Regions from separate parts of the Cupriavidus phytorum genome, predicted to be linked through region 1. Evidence: predicted binding sites of a transcription regulator. Region 1 holds the regulator's gene; each other region holds the start of a gene.
The links. The regulator sigma-54, encoded in region 1, starts transcription at its own class of promoters, with help from an activator protein. The targets are predictions, from matches to a motif close to TGGCANGNAANCTGCTTT.

Region 1 (5,555 bases):
GTCGATCATCCCGATCGTCAAGCGCATCGGCGCCCGCCTGATCTCGGTCACCGGCAACCCGGACTCCAATCTGGCCAAGCTGGCCGACGTCCACCTGGACGCGGCGGTCGAGAAGGAAGCCTGCCCGCTCAACCTGGCCCCGACCGCCAGCACCACCGCCGCGCTGGCGCTTGGCGACGCGCTCGCGGTGGCGGTGCTCGATGCGCGCGGCTTCGGCGAGGAAGACTTCGCCCGCTCCCACCCCGGCGGCGCGCTCGGGCGCAAGCTGCTGACCCACGTACGCGACGTGATGCGCACCGGCAACGCCGTGCCCGAAGTGCGCGAAAGCACGCCGCTGGCCCAGGCGCTGATGGAAATCACGCGCAAGGGCATGGCCATGACCGCGGTGGTCGATCCCGACGGGCGCGCCATCGGCGTGTTCACCGACGGCGACCTGCGCCGCCTGCTGGAAACCCCGCGCGACTGGAAGACGGTGCCGATCGGCGAGGTCATGCACCGCAACCCGCACGTGGTCAACCAGGACCAGCTCGCGGTGGAAGCCGTGCAGGTGATGGAAGCCAACCGCATCAACCAGCTGCTGGTGGTGGACGACGACGGGCGCCTGACCGGCGCGCTGCATATCCACGACCTGACCCGCGCCAAGGTCATCTGAGCCGGCGCACCGACGGCACCGGCAGCACAACGCCAAGGACACCATGCAGGCACTTCTCGCCTCCCTCAGCGGCATCGTCATGCGGCTGCTGCCGCTGCTGCTGATGGCCATCGTGGCGGGCAGCACGTTCTGGCTGGTCCAGATCAACTCCCCCAAGGAAGACCAGGCCGCGCAGACCGCCAAGAAGCACGAGCCGGATTACTTCATGGACCGCTTCTCGGCCACCGAGCTGGCACCGGACGGCAGCACCAAGATCCGCTTCACCGGCGAGCGCATGGTCCATTTCGAGGACGACCAGACCTACGAGGTCACGCGTCCCGCGATGCGCGCGTACGAGCCGGACCGCCCGCCGGTGACCGCGCGCGCCGACATCGGCCGCATGAACGCCGAAGGCACGGTGATCGACCTGTACGGCAATGGCTACGTGCTGCGCCAGCAGGGCAAGGATCCGTCCAAGGATCCGCAGCTGACCGCGGCATCGAGCTATTTCCAGCTGCTGGTCAATGACGACATCGTCAAGACCGACAAGCCGGTCAAGCTGACGCGCGGCCCGTCGGTCATGACCGCCAATGGACTGATCTTCAACAACGTCACCCGCGAAGTACAATTGCTCGGCAACGTACGCGGCACCATCATCACCGGGCCGTCCCCCGGCCGTGCGCCAGGGTCCTGACTCCCGGTCCGGCGCAGCCGCCCACGCGGTGCCGGCCGGCACCGCCCTGCAGCGCACGCGCCAAAGTCCGCGCAAACCGCACCACCACGCATCCAGACGCCCTCAAGCAACCCTGCCAACATGACCGCTTCCCTGACGACATCGTCCCGTCGACGCACCGCCCCGGCCCTGATCGCGCTGGCCCTGGCCTTCGGCCTGCTGGCACAGCCTGCCCTTGCCGAGCGCGCGGACCGCGACAAGCCGATGGTGCTCGAGGCGGACAACGCCAGCTATGACGACGTCAAGCAGATCTATACGCTGACCGGCAACGTGGTGCTGACCAAGGGCACCATGATCCTGAAGTCCGACGCCGCCGAGCTGCGCACCGACCCCGAGGGCTACCAGTTCGCCGTGGCGACGTCGAAGCCGGGCAAGCAGGCCTATATCCGCCAGAAGCGCGAAGGCGTCGACGAATACATCGACGGCTGGGGCGACCGCATCGAGTACGACGGCAAGCAGGAATTCTCCAAGCTGATCGGCAATGCCCGCATGGCGCGGCTGCAGGGCGCCAAGCTGCTCGACGAGATCCGCGGCGCGGTGCTGACCTATGACAGCCGCAAGGAACTCTATACCGCGGCGGGCGGCGGCAGCGGCGATGCCGCTGCGGCCAACCCGTCCGGCCGCGTGCGCGCGGTGCTGTCGCCGCGTCAGGACCAGAAGTCCGGCACCGCAGGCGGCTCGCCGCTGGACCTGAAGTCGGCGCCCGCGCCCGCCAACAAACCCTGACCGTACCCATGACCGATACCGCCACCATTGCCGACAAGCCTGTCGTCGAAGCCAACTCCGTCCTGCCCGGCGGCAGCACGCTGGTCGTGCGCCACCTGAAGAAGCGCTATGGCTCGCGCACGGTGGTCAAGGACGTCTCGCTCGACGTCAAGAGCGGCGAGGTGGTCGGGCTGCTCGGCCCCAACGGCGCGGGCAAGACCACGTCGTTCTACATGATCGTCGGCCTCGTGGCGCTGGACGAAGGCGACATCGTGCTCGACGGCGACCACATCAGCGGCCTGCCGATTCACGAGCGCGCGCGCATGGGGCTGTCGTACCTGCCGCAGGAAGCCTCGGTGTTCCGCAAGCTCAACGTCGAGGAGAACATCCGCGCGGTGCTCGAGCTGCAGATCGACAAGGGCAAGCCGCTGGCCAAGGCCGAGATCGAGCGCCGCCTGGACTCCCTGCTCGACGACCTGCAGATCGCGCACCTGCGCAACAACCCGGCGCTGTCGCTGTCCGGCGGCGAGCGCCGCCGCGTGGAAATCGCGCGCGCGCTGGCGTCGTCGCCGCGCTTCATCCTGCTCGACGAACCCTTCGCCGGCGTGGACCCGATCGCCGTGGGCGAGATCCAGCGCATCGTCAGCTTCCTGAAGGCGCGCAATATCGGCGTGCTGATCACCGACCACAACGTGCGCGAGACGCTCGGCATCTGCGACCACGCCTACATCATCAGCGAAGGCACGGTGCTGGCCGCGGGCCAGCCCGAAGACATCATCGCCAATGACGCCGTGCGGCGCGTCTACCTGGGCGAGAACTTCCGCATGTGACAAGACGGCTGCCCGGCGCGGGCAGCCATGGCCGCGCGGCGGGGAGAGCCAGCGGCGATCACGGCGCATAAGCGATAGCAATTTCCGTTCCAACATCGGAAAGATGCGCATAAAATAGGTCGCATGAAACCGTCGCTACAGCTCCGCCTCTCCCAGCACCTGGCACTGACCCCGCAGCTGCAGCAGTCGATCCGGCTGCTGCAGCTTTCCACGCTGGAACTGCAGCAGGAAGTCGAACAGGCGCTGACGGAAAACCCGCTGCTCGAGCGGGAGAACGACTGGATCGAAAGCCCGCTGCGCGTGGCCGCCGATGGCTCGGTCAACGTACAGAGCGCGCCCGCGCCCGCCCCCGCCGAGCCCCAGGGCAATGGCGACGCCCGCGCCGAAGGCGCCGCCGATGACAGCTACGGCGACAACAGTAGCGGCGACGACTACGGCAACAGCGACTGGAGCCTGGACGACTTCGCCCGCCGGCCGCAAGGCGACGAGGACGAAAAGACGCCGATGCAGCTGCGCGATGCCGAGCCCACGCTGCGCGAATACCTGATGGAGCAGCTGACGCCGCTGAAGATCTCGGCGCGCGACAAGGGGCTCGCCATCTTCCTGATCGAATCGCTCGACGACGATGGCTACCTGAGCGCCTCGCTCGAAGAGATTTGCGCGGAACTGCCCGAAGAACTCGAGTTCGACCCCGACGAAGTCCACGCCATCCTGACGCTGCTGCAGAGCTTCGACCCGGCCGGCGTGGGCGCGCGCAATGCCGCCGAATGCCTGGCGCTGCAATTGCGCCGCCTGACCCACCCGCAGCGCGAACTGGCGCTGACCATCGTCACCCATCACCTGGAACTGCTTGCGGTACGCGACTACACGCGACTGAAGAAGGCCCTGCAGGTCGATGAAGTCGCGCTGAAGGCCGCGCATGATCTGATCCGCTCGCTGGCGCCCTACCCGGGGCACGCGTACAGCCGCCCCGAAGCCGATTTCGTCGTGCCCGACGTGTTCGTGCGCAAGAGCGGCGGCGGTTGGATCGCACAGCTCAATCCGGATGTGATGCCGAGGCTGCGCATCAACGATATGTATGCGCAGATCCTGCGCGGCGCCAAAGGCGAGACCGGCACCGCGGGACTGCAGCAGAAGCTGCAAGAGGCACGCTGGCTGATCAAGAATATCCAGCAAAGGTTCGACACCATCCTGCGTGTCTCGCAGGCCATTGTCGAGCGTCAAAAGAACTTTTTCACCCACGGTGAAATCGCCATGCGCCCCTTGGTTTTGCGGGAGATTGCCGATACACTGGGTTTACACGAGTCAACCATCTCCCGGGTGACGACCAATAAATACATGGCCACGCCGATGGGTACTTTCGAACTGAAGTACTTCTTCGGCAGCCACGTGTCCACCGAAACCGGTGGCGCGGCTTCATCAACGGCCATCCGCGCCTTGATCAAGCAACTGATAGGAGCCGAAGACCCGAGGAATCCCCTTTCCGACAGTCGCATCGCCGAACTGCTGGGTGAGCAAGGCTTCGTTGTCGCACGCCGCACCGTTGCCAAATATCGCGAAGCCCTGAAGATCCCCGCAGTGAATCTCCGCAAGTCTTTGTAGCCGAGCCCACCGCCTGCCTGGTGAGGCTCTTTCAGAAGGAGAAGCGCTATGAACTTCAAGATCAGTGGACACCACCTGGACATCACGCCCCCTCTGCGTGAGTACGTGGAAACGAAGCTGGAGCGAATCGTCAGGCATTTCGATCAAGTCATTGGCGTTAGCGTGCTGCTCTCTGTCGACAATCACAAGGAAAAGGACCGGCGTCAGTACGCGGAAATCAATCTGCATCTAAAGGGCAAGGACATCTTTGTCGAGGCGCATCACGAAGACCTGTATGCGGCGATCGACGCACTCGTCGACAAGCTGGACCGTCAGGTGATTCGCTACAAGGATCGCGTGCAAGGCCACGACCGTGAAGCGGTCAAGTACCAGATGGCCGCAGCGCAAATGCAGCAATAAACCCGTGCCCGGCAGCTCCGCAGAGGGCTGCTGAACCAAGGATTCCACAGGCAAGCCGCGCCACGAAGCGCGGCTTTTTTGCGCCCTGGCACAGTGCCGGCTGTGGCAGCGGAGCAAACCTTGCCACGCATGGAAGCCGAAATGTTCGCAAGCGCAGCGTCAAGGTGTATGCTGCGCCATACAAAGAGAGAGAAATCGTGGCCGCGCCTGCACGCGCTGCACCGCACAATGCAAGGGTAGCCGCTGCTCTATAATGGGCCGGACGTCTTCCCCGCGCTGGCGGCGGTCAGGGAGGCAGCCGCTGCCCGGCGGAACGATCCGCCCGCTAACTGAAATCCTGCGCATCGCCCATGAATCGTTTGGCCAAATTGCTGCCACCCGGCAACATCACCCTCGACGTCAGCGTCACCAGCAAGAAACGTGTGTTCGAGCAGGCCGGGCTCCTCTTCGAGAACAACCATGGCGTGGCTCGCGCCATCGTCACCGACAACCTGTTCGCGCGCGAGTCGCTGGGCTCGACCGGACTGGGCGCCGGCGTGGCGATTCCGCATGGGCGCATCAAGGGCCTGAAGCAGCCCCTTGCCGCCTTCATGCGCCTGGCCGAGCCGATTCCGTTCGAATCGCCGGACGGCAAGCCGGTTTCGCTGCTGATCTT
Region 2 (5,555 bases), 170 kb from region 1:
ACCGTGTCGGTGATCTACGTGCCGCCCGCGGGCGCCGCTGCCGCGATCTGGGAAGCCGTTGACGCCGACCTGGACCTGGTGGTCTGCATCACCGAAGGCATTCCCGTGCGCGACATGATGGAAGTCAAGGACCGCATGCGCCGCGAGAACAAGAAGACCCTGCTGCTGGGACCGAACTGCCCGGGCCTGATCACGCCGGACGAAATCAAGATCGGCATCATGCCGGGCCACATCCACAAGAAGGGCCGCATCGGCGTGGTGTCGCGCTCGGGCACGCTGACGTACGAAGCCGTGGGCCAGCTGTCCGCTCTGGGCCTGGGCCAGTCGTCGGCCGTCGGCATCGGTGGCGACCCCATCAACGGCCTGAAGCACATCGACGTGATGAAGATGTTCAACGACGATCCGGAAACGGACGCCGTGGTCATGATCGGTGAGATCGGCGGTCCGGACGAAGCCAACGCGGCCAACTGGATCAAGGACAACATGAAGAAGCCGGTGGTGGGCTTCATCGCTGGCGTGACCGCGCCTCCGGGCAAGCGCATGGGCCACGCCGGCGCGCTGATCTCGGGCGGTGCCGATACCGCCCAGGCCAAGCTGGAAATCATGGAAGCCTGCGGTATCAAGGTGACCAAGAACCCGTCGGAAATGGGCCGCCTGCTGAAGGCAATGCTGTAACAGGCAGTCCAGCGCTTTTTCCGCCGCGGCGGAGAAAGCCCCGGCTTGAAATGCCCCCGCCCTGCGGGGGCATTGTCATTTCCGGCCCTCGAAGTGGTTCGTTTGCCACGCCTGACCCGAAGATTACAAAATTGAAATCTAATCGAAAGGTTGATGCGTTAAACAGTCATGTCTGCGCTTTCAGACATCCAAAATCCCGTCGGATGACGGGGCGCACCACCACATAGAACTCGAGGAGCCTCCCCGTGGAACTGCTGTCTTCCACCACTTTCTGGATTGCGTTGGGATCGATCATCCTGACCAATATCGTCCTGTCCGGCGACAACGCGGTAGTGATCGCGCTCGCCTCGCGCAACCTGCCGCCGGCCCAGCAGAAGAAAGCCATCTTCTGGGGCAGCGCCGCCGCCATCATCATGCGCGTGGTATTGACCGTGGCCGCGGTCAAGCTGCTGAGCCTGCCCTACCTGAAGATCATCGGCGCCGTGTTGCTGGTCTACATCGGCGTGCAGCTGCTGACCGGCGAGGACGACGAAGACGGCCATGACGCCAAGGACAATATCTGGGCCGCCATCCGCACCATCCTGATCGCCGACCTGGTGATGTCGCTGGACAACGTGGTCGCCGTGGCCGCCGCCGCGCAGAAGGGCCCGGAAGGCAGCCAGCTGCTGCTGCTGATCGTCGGCCTGGGCCTGTCGATCCCGCTGATCGTGTTCGGCAGCACCCTCCTGCTCAAGGTGATGGAGCGCTTCCCGGTCATCATCGTGCTGGGTGCCGCGCTGCTCGGCTATCTCGCCGGCGAAATGCTGGTCAGCGACCCGGTCGACGCGGCCTGGTTCGAAGTCCACGTGCCGCACGCCCACCTGGTCTTCGGCGCCGCCGGCGCGATCCTGGTTGTGATCATCGGCAAGCTGCTGAGCCGCCGGTCGGCACAGACGGCCTGACGCGTCAACATGAAGGGAAGGGCGGCCAGCTGGCCGCCCTTTTTCGTTGTGAGCGGCGCGCGCGTGTCGGTGCCCGCGCCAACTAACTCATGTGAGTGATCGCACTTTTTGTCGCGCTTGCCTGTGATAGCGGTCCCGGGTGACAATTTTTGGCGCAACCGGCAAGCCTCACCCCGACGGGTGACGAAATTTGTCGCTTTTCACCCCCTACCGATGGGGGATGCGCCTGGCACACTTGCTGCTCTATCGTCCCCGCGTCACGAAACCGAAGACGTGCAACGCTTAACCAAAATCTCTTCGAGGGGTCAAATCATGCAACGGGTACAACAACTGAAAAAGCTGGGCCGCCGCGTCCAGAAGGGCTTTACGCTGATCGAACTGATGATCGTGGTGGCGATCATTGGTATCCTGGCGGCGATTGCGATTCCGCAGTATCAGGATTATGTGACGAAGTCCAAATGGCAGAACAACATTTCGGACCTTGCGGCACTAAAAACGGCCGTGGCTCAATGTCTTCAGGTCAACGCCGGTGACGGCTCGCTGTGTGATACGGCTACCGAACTGAACATCACGTCCTTGCCGACGCCCAAGTATGCAACAGCCGCAGTTGCCCTGACTGGTACCGCTGCAACCGCTGGCCCGCCGGCCGCCCCTGGCAAAGTGAACGTGAAATTTACCGGCAAGGGTGAAGTCGGCGGCTATATCTACGAAGCCGACTGGGCCCCCGATGCAACTGGCACCCAGGTTACTTACACCAAGATCAACACGGACAATATTCCGACAAATATTATGCCCGCCACCAACCGCTAACCTGTAGCGATGAATCCGACATAAAGCGCCTTCGGGCGCTTTTTCTTTGCCCATCGCCCAAGCTATCATGCGCCTTTCCCATGAACAGGCGCCTAAATGCCGCCGTCCCGGACAACCCTTCCGTCGGCTGCCCTCATCGCAGCAATCGTCATCCCGCTGCTGGTCTCCCGGCACACGCTGCCACTAGCCACGTTCTACGGCGAATGGGCCGCCGCGCTGTGCAGCATTGCCGCGGTCGCTGCCGTTGCATTTCGAGCGACCCGCCGGCCGGTGACGACGATCGCCACGTCATCCGCATCGCTACCGCTAATCTCACTGCTATTCCCCTGGCTTGTCCTCGTCAGCCTGATCTTCGCGAGCCTGGGACACACCGACTTTTCCGGCAGCCGCCTGATGACTGTGCTGACGCTTTCGCTCGGCGCAGCCGTGGCCTCTGCCGCATGGTGGTACCGCAGCACGCAGTCTGGCAGCGAAGCGGAAACCGGTGACGCCCTCGCCGTTGCGGCCCTGATCGCCGGCCTGCTAGGCACCGTGTCGCAATGGGTGCAGTTGTTCCACCTGGAACCCCGCTCCTTCGGCCTAGTCTCCACCTACTTCTACGACACCAACCGCCGCCTCTGGGGCAACCTCAACCAGCCCAACCACCAGGCCACCGTACACGGTCTGGCACTGGTCGCATCAGTGTGGCTGGCCTCGCGTGGGCGTTTGCACTTTCCGATGTGGCTGGCGGCAGTGGCCTTGCTGGAAAGCGGTATCGTGCTGTCCGGCTCGCGTACCGGCGTGCTGCATGTTGGCCTTGCCGCGAGCTACGCAATGATCGCAGCGTGGCTGGCGCGAGGCGAGCGCCGCGGAGCGGATCCGATGCAGCGTCCGGTCGGGCTCGTGGTCGCTGCCGCTGCCATGGTGGCGATGCTCTTGATACTGCAACCCGCCATCAAGGCCGCAGGGCAGGCCTTCGACTGGCGCCTGTTCGACACCATCGCCCAGCTCGAAGCCGAAGACCAGATCTCAGCGCGCGGCGCGCTGTGGGCGCACGCCATCGCCATGTTCCGCGCCCATCCCTGGTTCGGCGTCGGCTGGGGCGAGTTCGGCTGGGCGCAGTTCCAGCAGCTCGATCAGGTCGGTGTGAAGGTCGAGATGTCCCTGCACGCCCACAACGCGATTCTCGATCTGCTGGCGAAGACCGGGATCGTCGGCACCACCGGCGTCGGCGTGATCTTGCTGGCGTGGCTGTGGCGCGTGGTGCGGGTGCGCTTGTGGCATGGCGATGCCGAAGAGCGCAGGCAAACCGTGCTGGTGCTGACCTGGCTGGCGATGCTGTGCGCGCATTCGATGCTGGAATACCCGCTGCATTACCTGTATTTCTTCCTGCCGTTCTGCTTCATGCTCGGCTGGCTGGAGCCGTCTGGCTTCGGGCGCTGGCGTCTTCCGTTACCGTTGGCGCGGGGACTAGTGCTCGCCTTTGTCGCGGTGGCCGCGGTGGTGCTGGGCACCATGTGGCAGGACTATCGCCGCGCGGAAGCGCGCGAGTATGCCAGCAGCGAAGGCCGCCAGGCCTTGCCGATGCCGCGCTTCTGGTTCCGCCAGCATGCGCAGGCCGATGCGGCCGGGCAGGCCGCGATCACGCCGGAGAATGCCGCGGCGCTGTTGCCCGTGCATATCGCGGCGGTGCATCTGCTGCCGACGCCGACCATGATCGCGCGCACGGCATGGCTGCTGGCGCTGACGGGCGATGCCGCGCAAGGCCGGCAGTGGATGGAGCGCCTGCGCTGGTACTACCTTGGCGACGAGGCCACGCAGTACGCGACGATCGCGCAGGCGTGCCGCGGCGTGACGGCGGACCAGCGCCCGCAGGCGTTCTGCGGCTGGGTGGTCGACCGCTCGCGGCGGCTTGCGGAGCTGGGCCGGGACTGACCTAGTAGTACGGATACGGGCTGTAGTAGACCGGCGGCGGGGGCGGCGGATAGTAGTACCGCGGCGCCGGCGCCGGGACGGCGGCCACGCGCCCCGGCACGGGCACGCGATTGCCGCTGGCGTACATGCACTGCACGTAGGCGGCGTCGTATTGCTGCTGCGTGCCATAGCCGGCGTATTGCGCATTGCCGGCGCCGACTGCCGCGCCCGTCAGCAGGCCGATGCCCGCGCCCACGGCAGCGCCCGAGCCACCGTTGAAAGCCGCGCCCGCCGCGGCGCCCAGTGCGGTGCCCACCGCGGCGCTGCCCAGCGCGGCGTTGTTGGCCGCCTGGGCCGAAGACACCCCGCCGACGCGCCCGAAGGCGAATTGCCGGCAGTTGTAGTCGTCGGCGCGGAACTGGTCGAAGTTCTTGCCGGTGCCCGGCAGCGCCATCACGCTGGGTCCGGACGGCAGCACGGCGCAGGCGCCGAGGGCGAGGGTGGCCACGGCCAGCGTGGCACGGATCAGGGCATGCATGGTGTCACCCCGTGTCAGGAATTGGCCGGCGGCTGTGCCGGCACGCGTTGCCAGCCGCCGGGGCAGGATGCGACGTAAGGGTAGTAGCCTTCCGGCTGGCTGCAGTGGTACCACCAGCCCTGCTGCGGCATGACGCCGTCCGGGCCGGGGGCCGGCACCGGGCCGTTCGGGCCTTGCTCGATGTACTGCGGTGGCGCCGCGGGTACCGCGACCACGGCGGGCGGATAGTAGTACGGAGCGGGGTAGCCGTAGGGATAGCCACCGTAGAACGCGCCGGGCCCGAGATAGATACCGACGCCTACGCTGGTGCGCGTCTTCACCATGCCGTCGCGCACATTGCCGACATTGCCGCCATGCCAGGCGGCATCATGGAGATCGGCCCGCCCGGCAAGGGCGGCGCCGCTGGCGGCCGTGGCCGCGAGTGCCAGGGCGATCTGGCTTAGCATGCGCCCGTTCATGGTATCCACCTCATCCCCGCGCGCGTCGCGGACAGGGTCACCCGGCCGCCATCCCGGGCGGCCCGCAATCATATTGAATACCAAATTGTCGCGCGCGGATGGCGCCGACGGCGCGTGTGGAAATGCGGCGTTACCTTTATTACCAGAGAAGGAATATGGCGTAAGAAGAGGCCGCGTGCGCCCTCGCCGGGCGTACCGCGGGCATCACGTAAGCGCCGTGCCGCGACGGCTGGGATCAAC
Region 3 (5,555 bases), on a different contig from region 1:
GAGCAGCCGCACGGCATCGAGGCCAGCCTGCGGCACGAACATGTCGACCAGGCAGGTGGCAAACAGGTAGGCCTGCGTGGGGGCAGGGCCGCTGGGGTACTGACGATCCTTCATGTCTCGCTCCACACGTGCTGGGTCGCACGTTTGGGCGCATAATTCCCGCTTCCGCGCGGCGCTTCAAATTGGTTGGACCAATTCAGCAGGCAGGTCGCGCCAGTTCAGGAGCGAGGAAACTACGGCATGACGGCAGCCAGGCACGGGCATACCCGCGGACGCGTGGAGTCGGTGATGCGGCGCATGGAGACGGCCCTGCTCGACGGCACCTGGCCGCCCGGCACGCGTCTGCCGGCCGAGCGCGTGCTGGCCGAGCAGTACGCGGTGGCGCGCAACACCGTGCGCGAGGCGATCCAGCGCCTGGCCGCGCGCGGCCTGCTGCAGAGCCGGCGCGGCGCTGGCGTCTATGCCACCGACCAGCTGCGCGCCGGCATTGCCTCGCCGTGGGGCCAGCTGGTGGCGGACCATCCCGCGCTGCGCGAAGACATCCTGGAATTTCGCCGCGTGCTGGAAGGCGCCACGGCCTACTTCGCGGCGCTTCGCGCGGATGCCGCCGACGTCAGGCGCATCCGCGCGCTGATGGCCGAACTGGAACGCGCGCGCGCCGCCGACGACAAGCAGGCCGAGGCCGATGCCGATGCGCAGCTGCATGACGCCATCGCGCAGGCCTCGCACAACACCATGTTCCTGCACCTGCATACCAGCGTGATCGGCATGCTGCGCGAGCACATCACCATCAACGGCACCGGCCTGCGCGAACAGGACGACGGCGCCTCGGACCTGCTGTTGCTGCAGCACCGCACGCTGTGCGAGGCGATCTGTGCGCGCCGTCCGGAAGAGGCGCGCACGGCGATGCAGACCCACATCGACTTCGTGCGCAGCCGCGTGGAGCACGACGGGGCCTGAATACAGGTCGTAGGTCGTAATGGACGTGTTATTGGTCCTACCACCGGCCCGGCGTGCCGGCCACTGCCTTCAGATCAGCCCGGCGCCGGCCAGTTCGCGCTTCAGGTACGCGTAGAAGATCGGCCCGGCGATCACGCCCGGGATGCCGTACAGCGTCTCCATCAGCAGCATCACCATCAGCAGTTCCCACGCCGCCGCCTGGATGCGCGCGCCGATGATGCGCGCATTGAGGAAGTACTCCAGCTTGTGGATCACCACCAGGAACACCAGCGAGCCCACCGCGATCGGCAGCGATACCGACAGCGAGGCCACCACGATGGCCGTGTTCGAGATCAGGTTGCCCAGCACCGGCAGCAGGCCCGCGACGAAGGTGATCACCACCAGGGTCTTGCTCAAAGGCAGATGCACGCCGAACAGCGGCAGCACCAGCAGCAGGTAGAGCGCGGTCAGCACGGTGTTGATGGTGGAGATCTGGATCTGCGCGAAGATGAACTGCGAGAACGCCTGCTGCAGCGTGCGCGCCCGCGCCACCAGGGCGGCCGCCAGCGGGCGCCGGTTGGGCCGCGCCACCGCCCGGTACAGCGCCACCATCGCGCCGATCACCAGGCCGATCAGGATATGCACCAGCGTGCGCAGCACCTCGGCGCCCAGCTTCTGCGCCATCGCGGCATGCTCGCGCAGGGTGTCGATCAGCGTGTTGGCCAGCTCGTCGACGCCGTTGGGCAGCGCGTCGCTGACCCATGGCGGCAGCTGGCCGCGCGAGCGGTCGATGATGTCGGCGACGTGGTTGAGCAGGCCGTCCAGGGTATTGCCCTCGCCGCTGACAAAGCGCACCAGCAGCCAGCCCGCCAGCGTCAGGCCCAGCAGGATCAGCGCCGACAGGATCGCCACCGCGAGCGCGTCGTGGCGCTGGTGCAGGCGCTTCAGGCGCGGCGCCAGCACGTCCACCAGCGAATACAGCAGCAGCCCGGACAGCAGCGCCGCCACCAGGTTGGCATGCAGCACGGTCCAGAGCGCCAGCGCGGTCAGCAGGTAGGCGACGGTGCCGACGCTGTACCACGCGGCCGGCGGCAGGCGCGGGGTGACGGTCGGTTCGGGGTCTTTCATCGGTGTCTCCGGCATGCAATTTGCTGAAAAGAATTCCTGGATTCTCGCCGATCCAGATGTAATCGCTGCGTCAGTCGCGGCTTCGGTCGCCCGGCCGCCACGACCTGGCACCGATGTTGGCATATCGGCACACGCAAAGGGTGTCTATATTAGGGGGAATCGCGCGCGGCCCGTGGTTCGCCGCGTAGTCCTAGTTGTCGCCAAGCCCGGGAACGCAACGCATGGCCTACACCCATACCATCGGCAACCACCGCCACGTCTTTGCCGACCTGCGCACGCTGCTGGCCAGGGCCAGCCCGGCGCGCTCCGGTGATGCGCTGGCGGGCCTTGCCGCGCAAAGCGAACAGGAGCGGATGGCGGCACGGCTGGCGCTGGCCGAGGTGCCGCTGACGCGCTTCCTCAACGAGGCGCTGGTGCCTTATGAAGACGACGAGGTCACGCGCCTGATCCACGACCGCCACGACGCCGCCGCCTTTGCCGCGATCGATGCCACCACCGTGGGCGACCTGCGCAACTGGCTGCTGCGGCATGAAACCGACAGCGCCATGCTGGCGCGGGTCGCGCCGGGCATCACGCCGGAAATGGCGGCGGCGGTCAGCAAGCTGATGCGCAACCAGGACCTGGTCGCGGTGGCGCGCAAGTGCCAGGTGGTCACGCGCTTTCGCAGCACGGTGGGGCTGCCGGGCCGGCTGGCGGTGCGGCTGCAGCCCAACCACCCGACCGACGATCCCAAGGGCATCGCCGCCTCGATCATCGACGGGCTGCTCTATGGCTGCGGCGATGCCACCATCGGCGTCAATCCGGCCTCGGACAACCTCGGCGCGATCGTCTCGCTGCTGCGCATGATCGACGAGCTGCGCAGCCGCTTCGACATCCCCACGCAGTCCTGCGTGCTGACCCATGTCACCAACACGCTGCGCGCGATCGGCCAGGGCGCGCCGGTGGACCTGGTGTTCCAGTCGGTGGCGGGCAGCGAGCGCGCCAATGCGGCCTTCGGCATCAGCCTGTCGCTGCTGGCCGAGGCGCACGACGCCGCGCAGGCGCTGGCGCGCGGCACCGTGGGCGACAACCTGATGTACTTCGAGACCGGGCAGGGCAGTGCGCTGTCGGCCGATGCGCACCACGGCGTCGACCAGCAGACCATGGAGGCGCGCGCCTATGCGGTGGCGCGCGCGTTCTCGCCGCTGCTGGTCAATACCGTGGTGGGTTTTATCGGGCCGGAGTACCTGTACGACGGCAAGCAGATCATCCGCGCCGGGCTGGAAGACCACTTCTGCGGCAAGCTGATGGGCGTGCCGATGGGCTGCGACGTCTGCTACACCAACCATGCCGAGTCCGATCAGGACGACATGGATACGCTGCTGACGCTGTTCGGCGTGGCCGGCATCAACTTCATCATGGGCGTGCCCGGCGCCGACGACATCATGCTGAACTACCAGAGCACCTCGTTCCACGACGCGCTGTACCTGCGCGAAGTGCTGGGGCTGCGCCCGGCGCCGGAATTCGAGGCCTGGCTGCAGCGCATGGGCATTGCCGACGGCGCCGGCCGGCTGCTGGAGCCCGCGTCGCGCCAGCCGCTGCTGCAGATGGCCCACAGCTTGTAAGGAGCCGCGATGACCTCCGAACACCAGGCTCCCGCCATGCCGGATCCCGACCCGGCGGCGGTGGCCGAAGCCGACCCGTGGCAACGGCTGCGCCGCTTCACGCGCGCGCGCATCGCGCTGGGCCGCACCGGCCACAGCCAGCCCACCGACGCCGTGCTGGCCTTCGGCCTGGCCCACGCGCAGGCGCGCGATGCGGTGCACCTGGCGCTGGAGGTGGGCGCGGTCACCGCGGCGCTGGATGCGGCCGGGCTGGCGCACGCGGCGGTGCACAGCGCGGCGCCTGACCGCGAGCACTACCTGCGCCGCCCCGACCTGGGCCGTCGTCTCGACGAAGTCAGCCGTAAGCGGCTGGACGCGGCACGGCCGCCGCAGGCACCTGATGTGGTGTTCGTGATTGCCGACGGCCTGTCCGCGCTGGCGACGCAGCGCCATGCGCTGCCGCTGCTTCAGGCGGCGCGTGAGCGCCTGCCGCCGGACTGGCAGATCGGCCCCGTGGTAGTTGCCGAGCAGTCGCGCGTGGCACTGGGCGACGAGATCGGCGAGCGCCTGGGCGCGCGCCAGGTGGTGATGCTGATCGGCGAGCGGCCCGGGCTGAGTTCGCCCGACAGCCTTGGCATCTACCTGACCCATGCGCCGCGCGTCGGCCGCACCGATGCCGAGCGCAACTGCATCTCCAATGTGCGACCCGAGGGGCTGTCCTATGCGCAGGCCGCCGAGCGGCTGGTGTTTCTGCTGCGCGGCGCGGCGGCGCTCGGGCGCTCAGGCGTGGACCTGAAAGACGACAGCGCGCCGGCGCTGCCCGCAGGCGGCGCCGAGGCATCGCCACAGGTCCGCTGAAAACAGCAAAACGGCCACCACGCGGGCCGCAACCCGCGTGGTGGCCGTTGCCGTGCACCGCTTACATCATGCGGCGCGAGAATTGCCCGTGTCCGGCATCCGACATCAGTTGCTTGAACTGGTCGCCGCTCATGTGCACCAGGTCCTGGTGGTCGCCGCCCTCGAAATACACTTCGGGCTGCTGCATCAGGCTGTCGTCCACATAGGTCTGCATGCCGTATGCCATCGCCACCGGCGGAATCGCGCCGAGGTCGCAATCCTTGAATATCTCGCGGATCTCGTCCTCGTGCGCCAGCACCAGGTCGCGCCCGGTCTGTTCGCAGATGGCGGCCATCTGCAGGTGATGGCTCGAAGGAATCACAGCGGCAACGTAGCCGCGTTCATCCTCCAGCAACAGCGTCTTGGCCAGCCGGTCCCCGGGCACGTGCGCGGCCTCTGCCGTGGCCATGCTGCTCAGGGTGTAGGGGTGGCGGATGATGTCGTAGCGGGTGTTCTTGCTGCTCAGGCAGTTAGCGAGCGTACTAGCCAGGGCCATGGTTGCTCCTAGGTTCCGGATGCGCCGACGGTTATCCTTGTGTTCCTAATATAGTGCGCCGGCGCCATGGCGATGGCCTGCGGCTAGCGGTGCAGCCGCGGCCACACCGCCTGCAGTTCGGTCTTCAAAAAATTCAGCAGGTAGCGCGTGGCCAGGGTCTGGTAGCGGTTGGGCATGGTCAGCATGTAGAGCTTGCTGCCGAACACGCTGATGCGGTAGTCGGACAGCAGCGGCACCAGCGCGCCGCTGTCCAGTTCCGCGCCGATCGCATAGATCGGGAAGATGCCGACGCCCAGGCCGGCCAGCACCGCCTCCTTCAGGAAGGCGAAATTCTCCGAGCTGAGGGTGGGCTCGAGCACCACTTGTTCGCGCACCTCGCCATCGTTGCCGCCTGCGCGCGAGCCCGAAGCCTTGAGCTTCTGCCCCACCGGCGACGCGCACACGATGGCATGCGACTGCAGCCCGGCCAGTGCCTGCGGCGCCGGGTGGCCGGCAAGGTACGCGGGCGCGGC
Region 4 (5,555 bases), on a different contig from region 1:
CCTCATCCGCCCATCGGCACGCAAGGAGCCCGTCATGCCAACCAACCGCACCGTCTCTGCTTTCGGCACTGCCGACGCCCGGCCGCTCGACCTCGTCATCTTCGGCGGCGCCGGCGACCTGTCGGCACGCAAGCTGCTGCCGTCGCTCTACATGTGCCACCGCGACGGCAACCTGCCCGAGGGTACCCGCGTCATCGGCGTGGGCCGGCACCGCTGGGACCGCGAGGCCTTTGTCAATTTTGCCGACGAAAGCGCACAACCGTTTGTCGATGCGCGCTATATCGAGCCCGCCAAATGGCAGGCCTTCCTGCAGCGGCTGGACTTCGTCCATCTCGACGCCGCGCAGGCGGCAGACTACCCGGCGCTGGCCGCGCAGCTGCGCAGCGACGCGCTGCGGATCTACTACATGGCGATGCCGCCGGGGCTGTTCGCCGCCACCTGCGACAACCTCGCCAGCCATGGCCTGATTGCCGACGATACCCGGCTGGTGCTGGAGAAACCGCTGGGCGTGGACCTGGCCTCGGCCATCGATATCGGCGAGGTGGTCAGCCGCTATTTCAGCGAGGACCGCACCTACCGCATCGACCACTACCTCGGCAAGGAGACGGTGCAGAACCTGATGGCGCTGCGTTTCGGCAATTCGATCTTCGAGCCGCTGTGGCGCACGCCGTTCGTGCGCAGCGTGCAGATTACCGTGGCCGAGACCGTGGGCGTGGGCACGCGCGGCGGCTTCTACGACGAGGCCGGCGCGATGCGCGACATGGTGCAGAACCACCTGCTGCAGCTGGTCAGCATCCTGGCGATGGAGCCGCCGGCGTCGCTCAACTCCGACGCGGTGCGCGATGAAAAGCTCAAGGTGCTGCGCTCGCTGCGACCGATGTCGCCCGAGGACGTGCGCCGCAACACCGTGCGCGGCCAGTACACCGCCGGCGCCATCGGCGGCGAGCTGGTGCGCGGCTACCTGCAGGAAGAGGGCATTCCGCCCGACAGCCGCACCGAGACCTTTGTCGCGATGCGGGCCGAGCTTGGCACCTGGCGCTGGAACCAGGTGCCGTTCTACCTGCGCACCGGCAAGCGCATGCAGGAGCGCGTGACCGAGGTGGTGATCCACTTCGCCGAGGTGCCGCATTCGATCTTCGACCCGGGCAGCACGCTGCAGCCCAACCGCATGGTGATCCGGCTGCAGCCGGAAGAATCGGTGCGGCTGACGCTGATGGTGAAGCAGCCGGGCGAGGGCATGCGGCTCAAGCCGCTGAGCCTGGCGCTGAATCTCGACTCGGCCTTCACCACGCGTCGCGCCGAGGCCTACGAGCGCCTGCTGCTCGATGTCATCCGCGGGCGGCTGGCGCTGTTCGTGCGGCGCGACGAGCTGCAGGCCGCCTGGACTTGGGTCGATCCGATCCTGGAGGCATGGCGCGCGCAGGACGAAGGCCCGCGGCCCTATACCGCGGGCACGTGGGGACCGGCGGCCTCGTCGGCGTTCATGGCGCGCGAGGGCGTGCAGTGGTCGGAAGAGGCCTGAGGCGGGGATCGCCCTAGCCGGCCATCCGCAGCGCGCGCCGGTACTGGATCGCCTCGCCCACGTGCGCGGCGTCCAGCACGTCGGCGCCGGCCAGGTCGGCAATGGTGCGCGCCACCTTCAGCACGCGGAAGTACGAGCGCGCCGACCAGGCCAGCCGCGTCATCGCGCCGCGCAGCAAGGCTTGCGCCTGCGGGTCCATGGCGCAGTGCTGCTCGATCTCGCGCCCGCCCAGCTCATTGTTGGGCTTGCCCTGGCGGGCCAGCTGCCGTTCGCGCGCGGCCAGCACGCGCGCGCGCACCGCGGCGCTGGCTTCGCCGGGCGGGCCGTCGAGCATTTCGCCCTGGTCCTGCGCGGGTACCTCGACCTGCAGGTCGATGCGGTCGAGCATGGGCCCGGAGATGCGCGACTGGTAGCGGCGCACCTGGTCGGGCGTGCAGCGGCAGGGCCGGTCGGGGTGGCCGAGGTAGCCGCACGGGCACGGGTTCATCGCCGCCACGAACTGGAAGCAGGCGGGGAAGTCGGCGTGGCCGTTGGCGCGGGCGATGGTGATGCGGCCCGATTCCAGCGGCTCGCGCAGGACTTCGAGCACGCGGCGGTCGAACTCGGGCAACTCGTCCAGGAACAGCACGCCGTGGTGCGCGAGCGAGATCTCGCCCGGGCGCGGATTGCCGCCGCCGCCGACCATGGCCGGGCCCGACGCGGTGTGGTGCGGCGCGCGGCAGGGACGCACGCCCCAGGCCTCGGCGCGAAAGCCGCCAGGGGTCAGGCTCATCACCGCGGCGGCTTCCAGCGCCTGCTGCAGCGACATCGGCGGCAGCAGGCCGGGCAGGCGCTGCGCCAGCATCGACTTGCCGGTGCCGGGGGGACCCACCAGCAGCACCGAATGTTGTCCGGCCGCGGCCACTTCCATGGCGCGGCGCGCCTGCGCCTGGCCGCGCACCTCGCGCATGTCGGGGCCGCGCTCGGCGGCGGCGGGCAGCAAGGCCGGCATGGCGCGGGGCAGCCGCGCCTCGGTCACGGGACCGAGGTGGTCGCAGGCCTGGCGCAGCGTGGCGGCCGCATGCACCGCCAGGTCTTCGATCAGCGCGGCTTCGGCGCCGTTGCCCGCGGCGACCAGGAATGCGCGCGGCGCCTCGCCCGAGCCGGCGCGGGCGGCATTGTCGCGCGCCAGCCCCATCGCCATGGCCAGCGCGCCGCGCACCGGGCGCAGCTCGCCGGACAGCGACAGCTCGGCGGCAAATTCATGCGCGTCGAGCGCGTCGGCCGGAATCTGCCCGCTGGCGGCCAGGATGCCCAGCGCGATCGCCAGGTCGAAGCGGCCGGATTCCTTGGGCAGGTCCGCCGGCGCCAGGTTGACGGTGATGCGGCGGTTGGGAAACTCGTAGCCGCTGTTGAGGATGGCGGCGCGCACGCGCTCGCGGCTTTCGCGCACGCCGGTGTCGGCCAGGCCGACGATGGTGAAGGCCGGCAGGCCGTTGGCCAGGTGGGTCTCGACCCGCACCGGCGGCGCGGCGATGCCGGTCAGGGCCCGGCTGCGTAGGACGGCAAGGCTCATGGCATCGAACCGCACGGAACTGTTAACGAAAAAGGCCGCCAGGACTGGCGGCCTTCAGGCAGGCTGGGGGATGGCGGCGGGACCGGCGTGCTCACGCGCCCCCGGTCGAATCCACCGAACCGGCGCCGGGCGGGATGCCGGCGCGGCGCTCCAGCTCGGCCACGCGGCTTTCCAGTTCCTCCAGGCGGGCGCGGGTGCGCGCCAGCACCTGTGACTGGACGTCGAATTCCTCGCGCGTGACCAGGTCTAGCCGGGCAAAGCCCTGGGTCATCATGCTGCGCACGTTTTTCTCGATGTCCCTTGCCGGCGAATTGCGCAGCGCCTCGCTGACCTTGTTCTGCAGGTCGTTGAAGAGGTCGGTCGGTTTCATGGTTTCTCCTTTGCGCACCTGACTGGTGCCAATCCGGTTGGGCATCTGGCGTATGGCGCGCTTTCGCACAGGAATTGGGCGCCCTGAATGCGGGCGGTTCCCGTGCGCGCTGGCCCTACGCAGCCACTGTCAGATCTCGATTATCGCCCCTGCGGCACGCCGGCGAAAGCTCCGGCGCCGCGCCGTTCACACCTTTTAACCCGATCTGGCGTCGCTGCGGGGCCGATTCAAGCCCGCGCGCGATGCTGGCCGGTGCGGACCGTGGCGCATGGACCGCTGCTTACGGTGGGGTGGCACGGCAGTTGCAGTAGTGAGGGCGAGCTGCCTCAAAGCTTTACCGGAATCCAACGAAACGAAATCCGAGCCACAGGAAAAGGAGAAAAACCCCATGAAGAAGTTGGCCCTTGCAGTCAGCGCGATGGTCCTGGCCAGTGCCGCCGGCGGCGCCCTGGCGCAGAGCACCGACGCCGCGGCCCCGGCTGCCGCGCCGGCCTCGCCGCATACGTTCACGGCCAACGTGTCGCTGGTCACGGACTACCGCTATCGCGGCATCAGCCAGACCAACCTGCGCCCGGCGATCCAGGGTGGTTTCGACTACGCGCACGAAAGCGGCTTCTACCTGGGCAACTGGAACTCCAGCATCAGCTGGCTCGAAGACGCCAACCCGGCAGTCTCGGCGCCGGTCGAGATGGACTTCTACGGCGGCTTCAAGAACACCTTCAAGGTGGCCGGCACCGAATTCGCCTATGACCTGGGCGTGCTCGAGTACTACTACCCGGGCGGCTACAACAACCCGCGCCCGTACACCACCGAGCTGTATGCCGGGGTTGGCTGGGGCCCGGTGTTCCTGAAGTACTCGCACTCGGTCACCAACCTGTTTGGCTGGGCCGACAGCAAGAACAGCTACTACGTCGACCTGAGCGCCAACGTGCCGCTCAACTTCTGGGACCTGACGCTGAACGCGCACGTCGGCTACCAGGGCGTGAAGCACAACAGCGACGCCTCGTACACCGACTGGAAGATCGGCCTGACCAAGGACCTGGGCAAGGGCTTTGCGCTGGCGGTCGCCTATGTCGACACCAACGCCAAGGAAGTGGCCTACACCAGCGCCAACCGCGGCCGCTACCTTGGCAAGGCCGCGGCCTGGGCCTCGATCACCAAGACTTTCTAACTCTGAAGCAGCCCGGGCGGGCTGATGCCGGTCCGCTCCCAGGAGAATCCTGATGAAACTCATCATCGCAGTCATCAAGCCGTTCAAGCTCGACGAGGTGCGCGAAGCGCTGTCGGACGTGGGCGTGTCCGGCATCACCGTGACCGAAGTGAAAGGCTTCGGTCGCCAGAAGGGCCATACCGAGCTGTACCGCGGCGCCGAATACATCGTCGACTTCCTGCCCAAGGTGAAGATCGAGGTGGCGGTGCCCGACGACGTGGTCGAGCGCGCCATCGAGGCGGTCGAGAAATCGGCCCGCACCGGAAAGATCGGCGACGGCAAGATCTTCGTGGCCCCGATCGAGCAGGTCATCCGCATCCGCACCGGCGAGACCGGCGGCGATGCCCTGTGACCCAAGACAGCATAGAGACAAAGGTGAATTCCATGAAAACCTGGATCAAGCGATTCCTGGCGGCGGGCGCGGTGGCGCTGGCCGTCGGCACGGCCGGCGTGGGCATGTCGACCCCGGCCGCGGCGCAGGACAAGCCGGCCGCCGAGGCTTCGGCCGCCGCCACTTCCGCGCCGGCCGCCGCAGCGGCTGCGGCGGCTCCCGCTGCGGCCCCGGCAGCGACCCCTGCAGCACCCCCCGCCGCGGCCGCACCGGCTGAAGCGGCCGCCGCGCCGGCCGCGCCCGTGCCCAACAAGGGCGACACCGCGTGGCTGCTGGTCTCGACCGCGTTCGTGATCCTGATGACGCTGCCTGGCCTGGCGCTGTTCTATGGCGGCCTGGTGCGCTCCAAGAACATGTTGTCAGTACTGATGCAGTGCCTGGTGATCTTCTCGCTGGTGGCGCTGCTGTGGGCCATCTACGGCTACAGCTTTGCCTTCACCGAGGGCAATGCCTTCTTCGGCGGCACCGACCGGCTGTTCATGAAGGGGCTGACGGTCGACGCCGTGG

Region 2: C7416_RS29370 (pilin) is a predicted target of sigma-54. The motif match lies at 1,844-1,861, and genes of this name have one in related genera.
Region 3: C7416_RS21960 (ethanolamine ammonia-lyase subunit EutB) is a predicted target of sigma-54. The motif match lies at 2,077-2,094, and genes of this name have one in related genera.
Region 4: C7416_RS27580 (TorF family putative porin) is a predicted target of sigma-54. The motif match lies at 3,739-3,756, and genes of this name have one in related genera.

The regions. Positions count from the first base shown of each region.
Region 1 is NZ_QKZN01000003.1:53,244-58,798, reverse strand. It holds gene C7416_RS08665 (KpsF/GutQ family sugar-phosphate isomerase) at 1-652, shown strand, start outside; gene lptC (LPS export ABC transporter periplasmic protein LptC) at 696-1,325, shown strand; gene lptA (lipopolysaccharide transport periplasmic protein LptA) at 1,446-2,090, shown strand; gene lptB (LPS export ABC transporter ATP-binding protein) at 2,099-2,899, shown strand; gene C7416_RS08645 (RNA polymerase factor sigma-54) at 3,023-4,501, shown strand; gene hpf (ribosome hibernation-promoting factor, HPF/YfiA family) at 4,550-4,900, shown strand; gene C7416_RS08635 (PTS sugar transporter subunit IIA) at 5,251-5,555, shown strand, end outside.
Region 2 is NZ_QKZN01000003.1:226,354-231,908, forward strand. It holds gene sucD (succinate--CoA ligase subunit alpha) at 1-675, shown strand, start outside; gene C7416_RS09450 (TerC family protein) at 921-1,616, shown strand; gene C7416_RS29370 (pilin) at 1,929-2,426, shown strand; gene C7416_RS09460 (PglL family O-oligosaccharyltransferase) at 2,523-4,340, shown strand; gene C7416_RS09465 (hypothetical protein) at 4,342-4,857, opposite strand; gene C7416_RS09470 (hypothetical protein) at 4,872-5,315, opposite strand; gene moaC (cyclic pyranopterin monophosphate synthase MoaC) at 5,551-5,555, opposite strand, start outside.
Region 3 is NZ_QKZN01000009.1:202,820-208,374, forward strand. It holds gene C7416_RS21945 ((Fe-S)-binding protein) at 1-114, opposite strand, end outside; gene C7416_RS21950 (FadR/GntR family transcriptional regulator) at 241-960, shown strand; gene C7416_RS21955 (AI-2E family transporter) at 1,030-2,067, opposite strand; gene C7416_RS21960 (ethanolamine ammonia-lyase subunit EutB) at 2,289-3,671, shown strand; gene eutC (ethanolamine ammonia-lyase subunit EutC) at 3,708-4,508, shown strand; gene C7416_RS21970 (aminoacyl-tRNA deacylase) at 4,570-5,043, opposite strand; gene C7416_RS21975 (LysR family transcriptional regulator) at 5,127-5,555, opposite strand, start outside.
Region 4 is NZ_QKZN01000019.1:39,925-45,479, forward strand. It holds gene zwf (glucose-6-phosphate dehydrogenase) at 35-1,522, shown strand; gene C7416_RS27570 (YifB family Mg chelatase-like AAA ATPase) at 1,536-3,077, opposite strand; gene C7416_RS27575 (accessory factor UbiK family protein) at 3,169-3,447, opposite strand; gene C7416_RS27580 (TorF family putative porin) at 3,836-4,618, shown strand; gene C7416_RS27585 (P-II family nitrogen regulator) at 4,671-5,009, shown strand; gene amt (ammonium transporter) at 5,042-5,555, shown strand, end outside.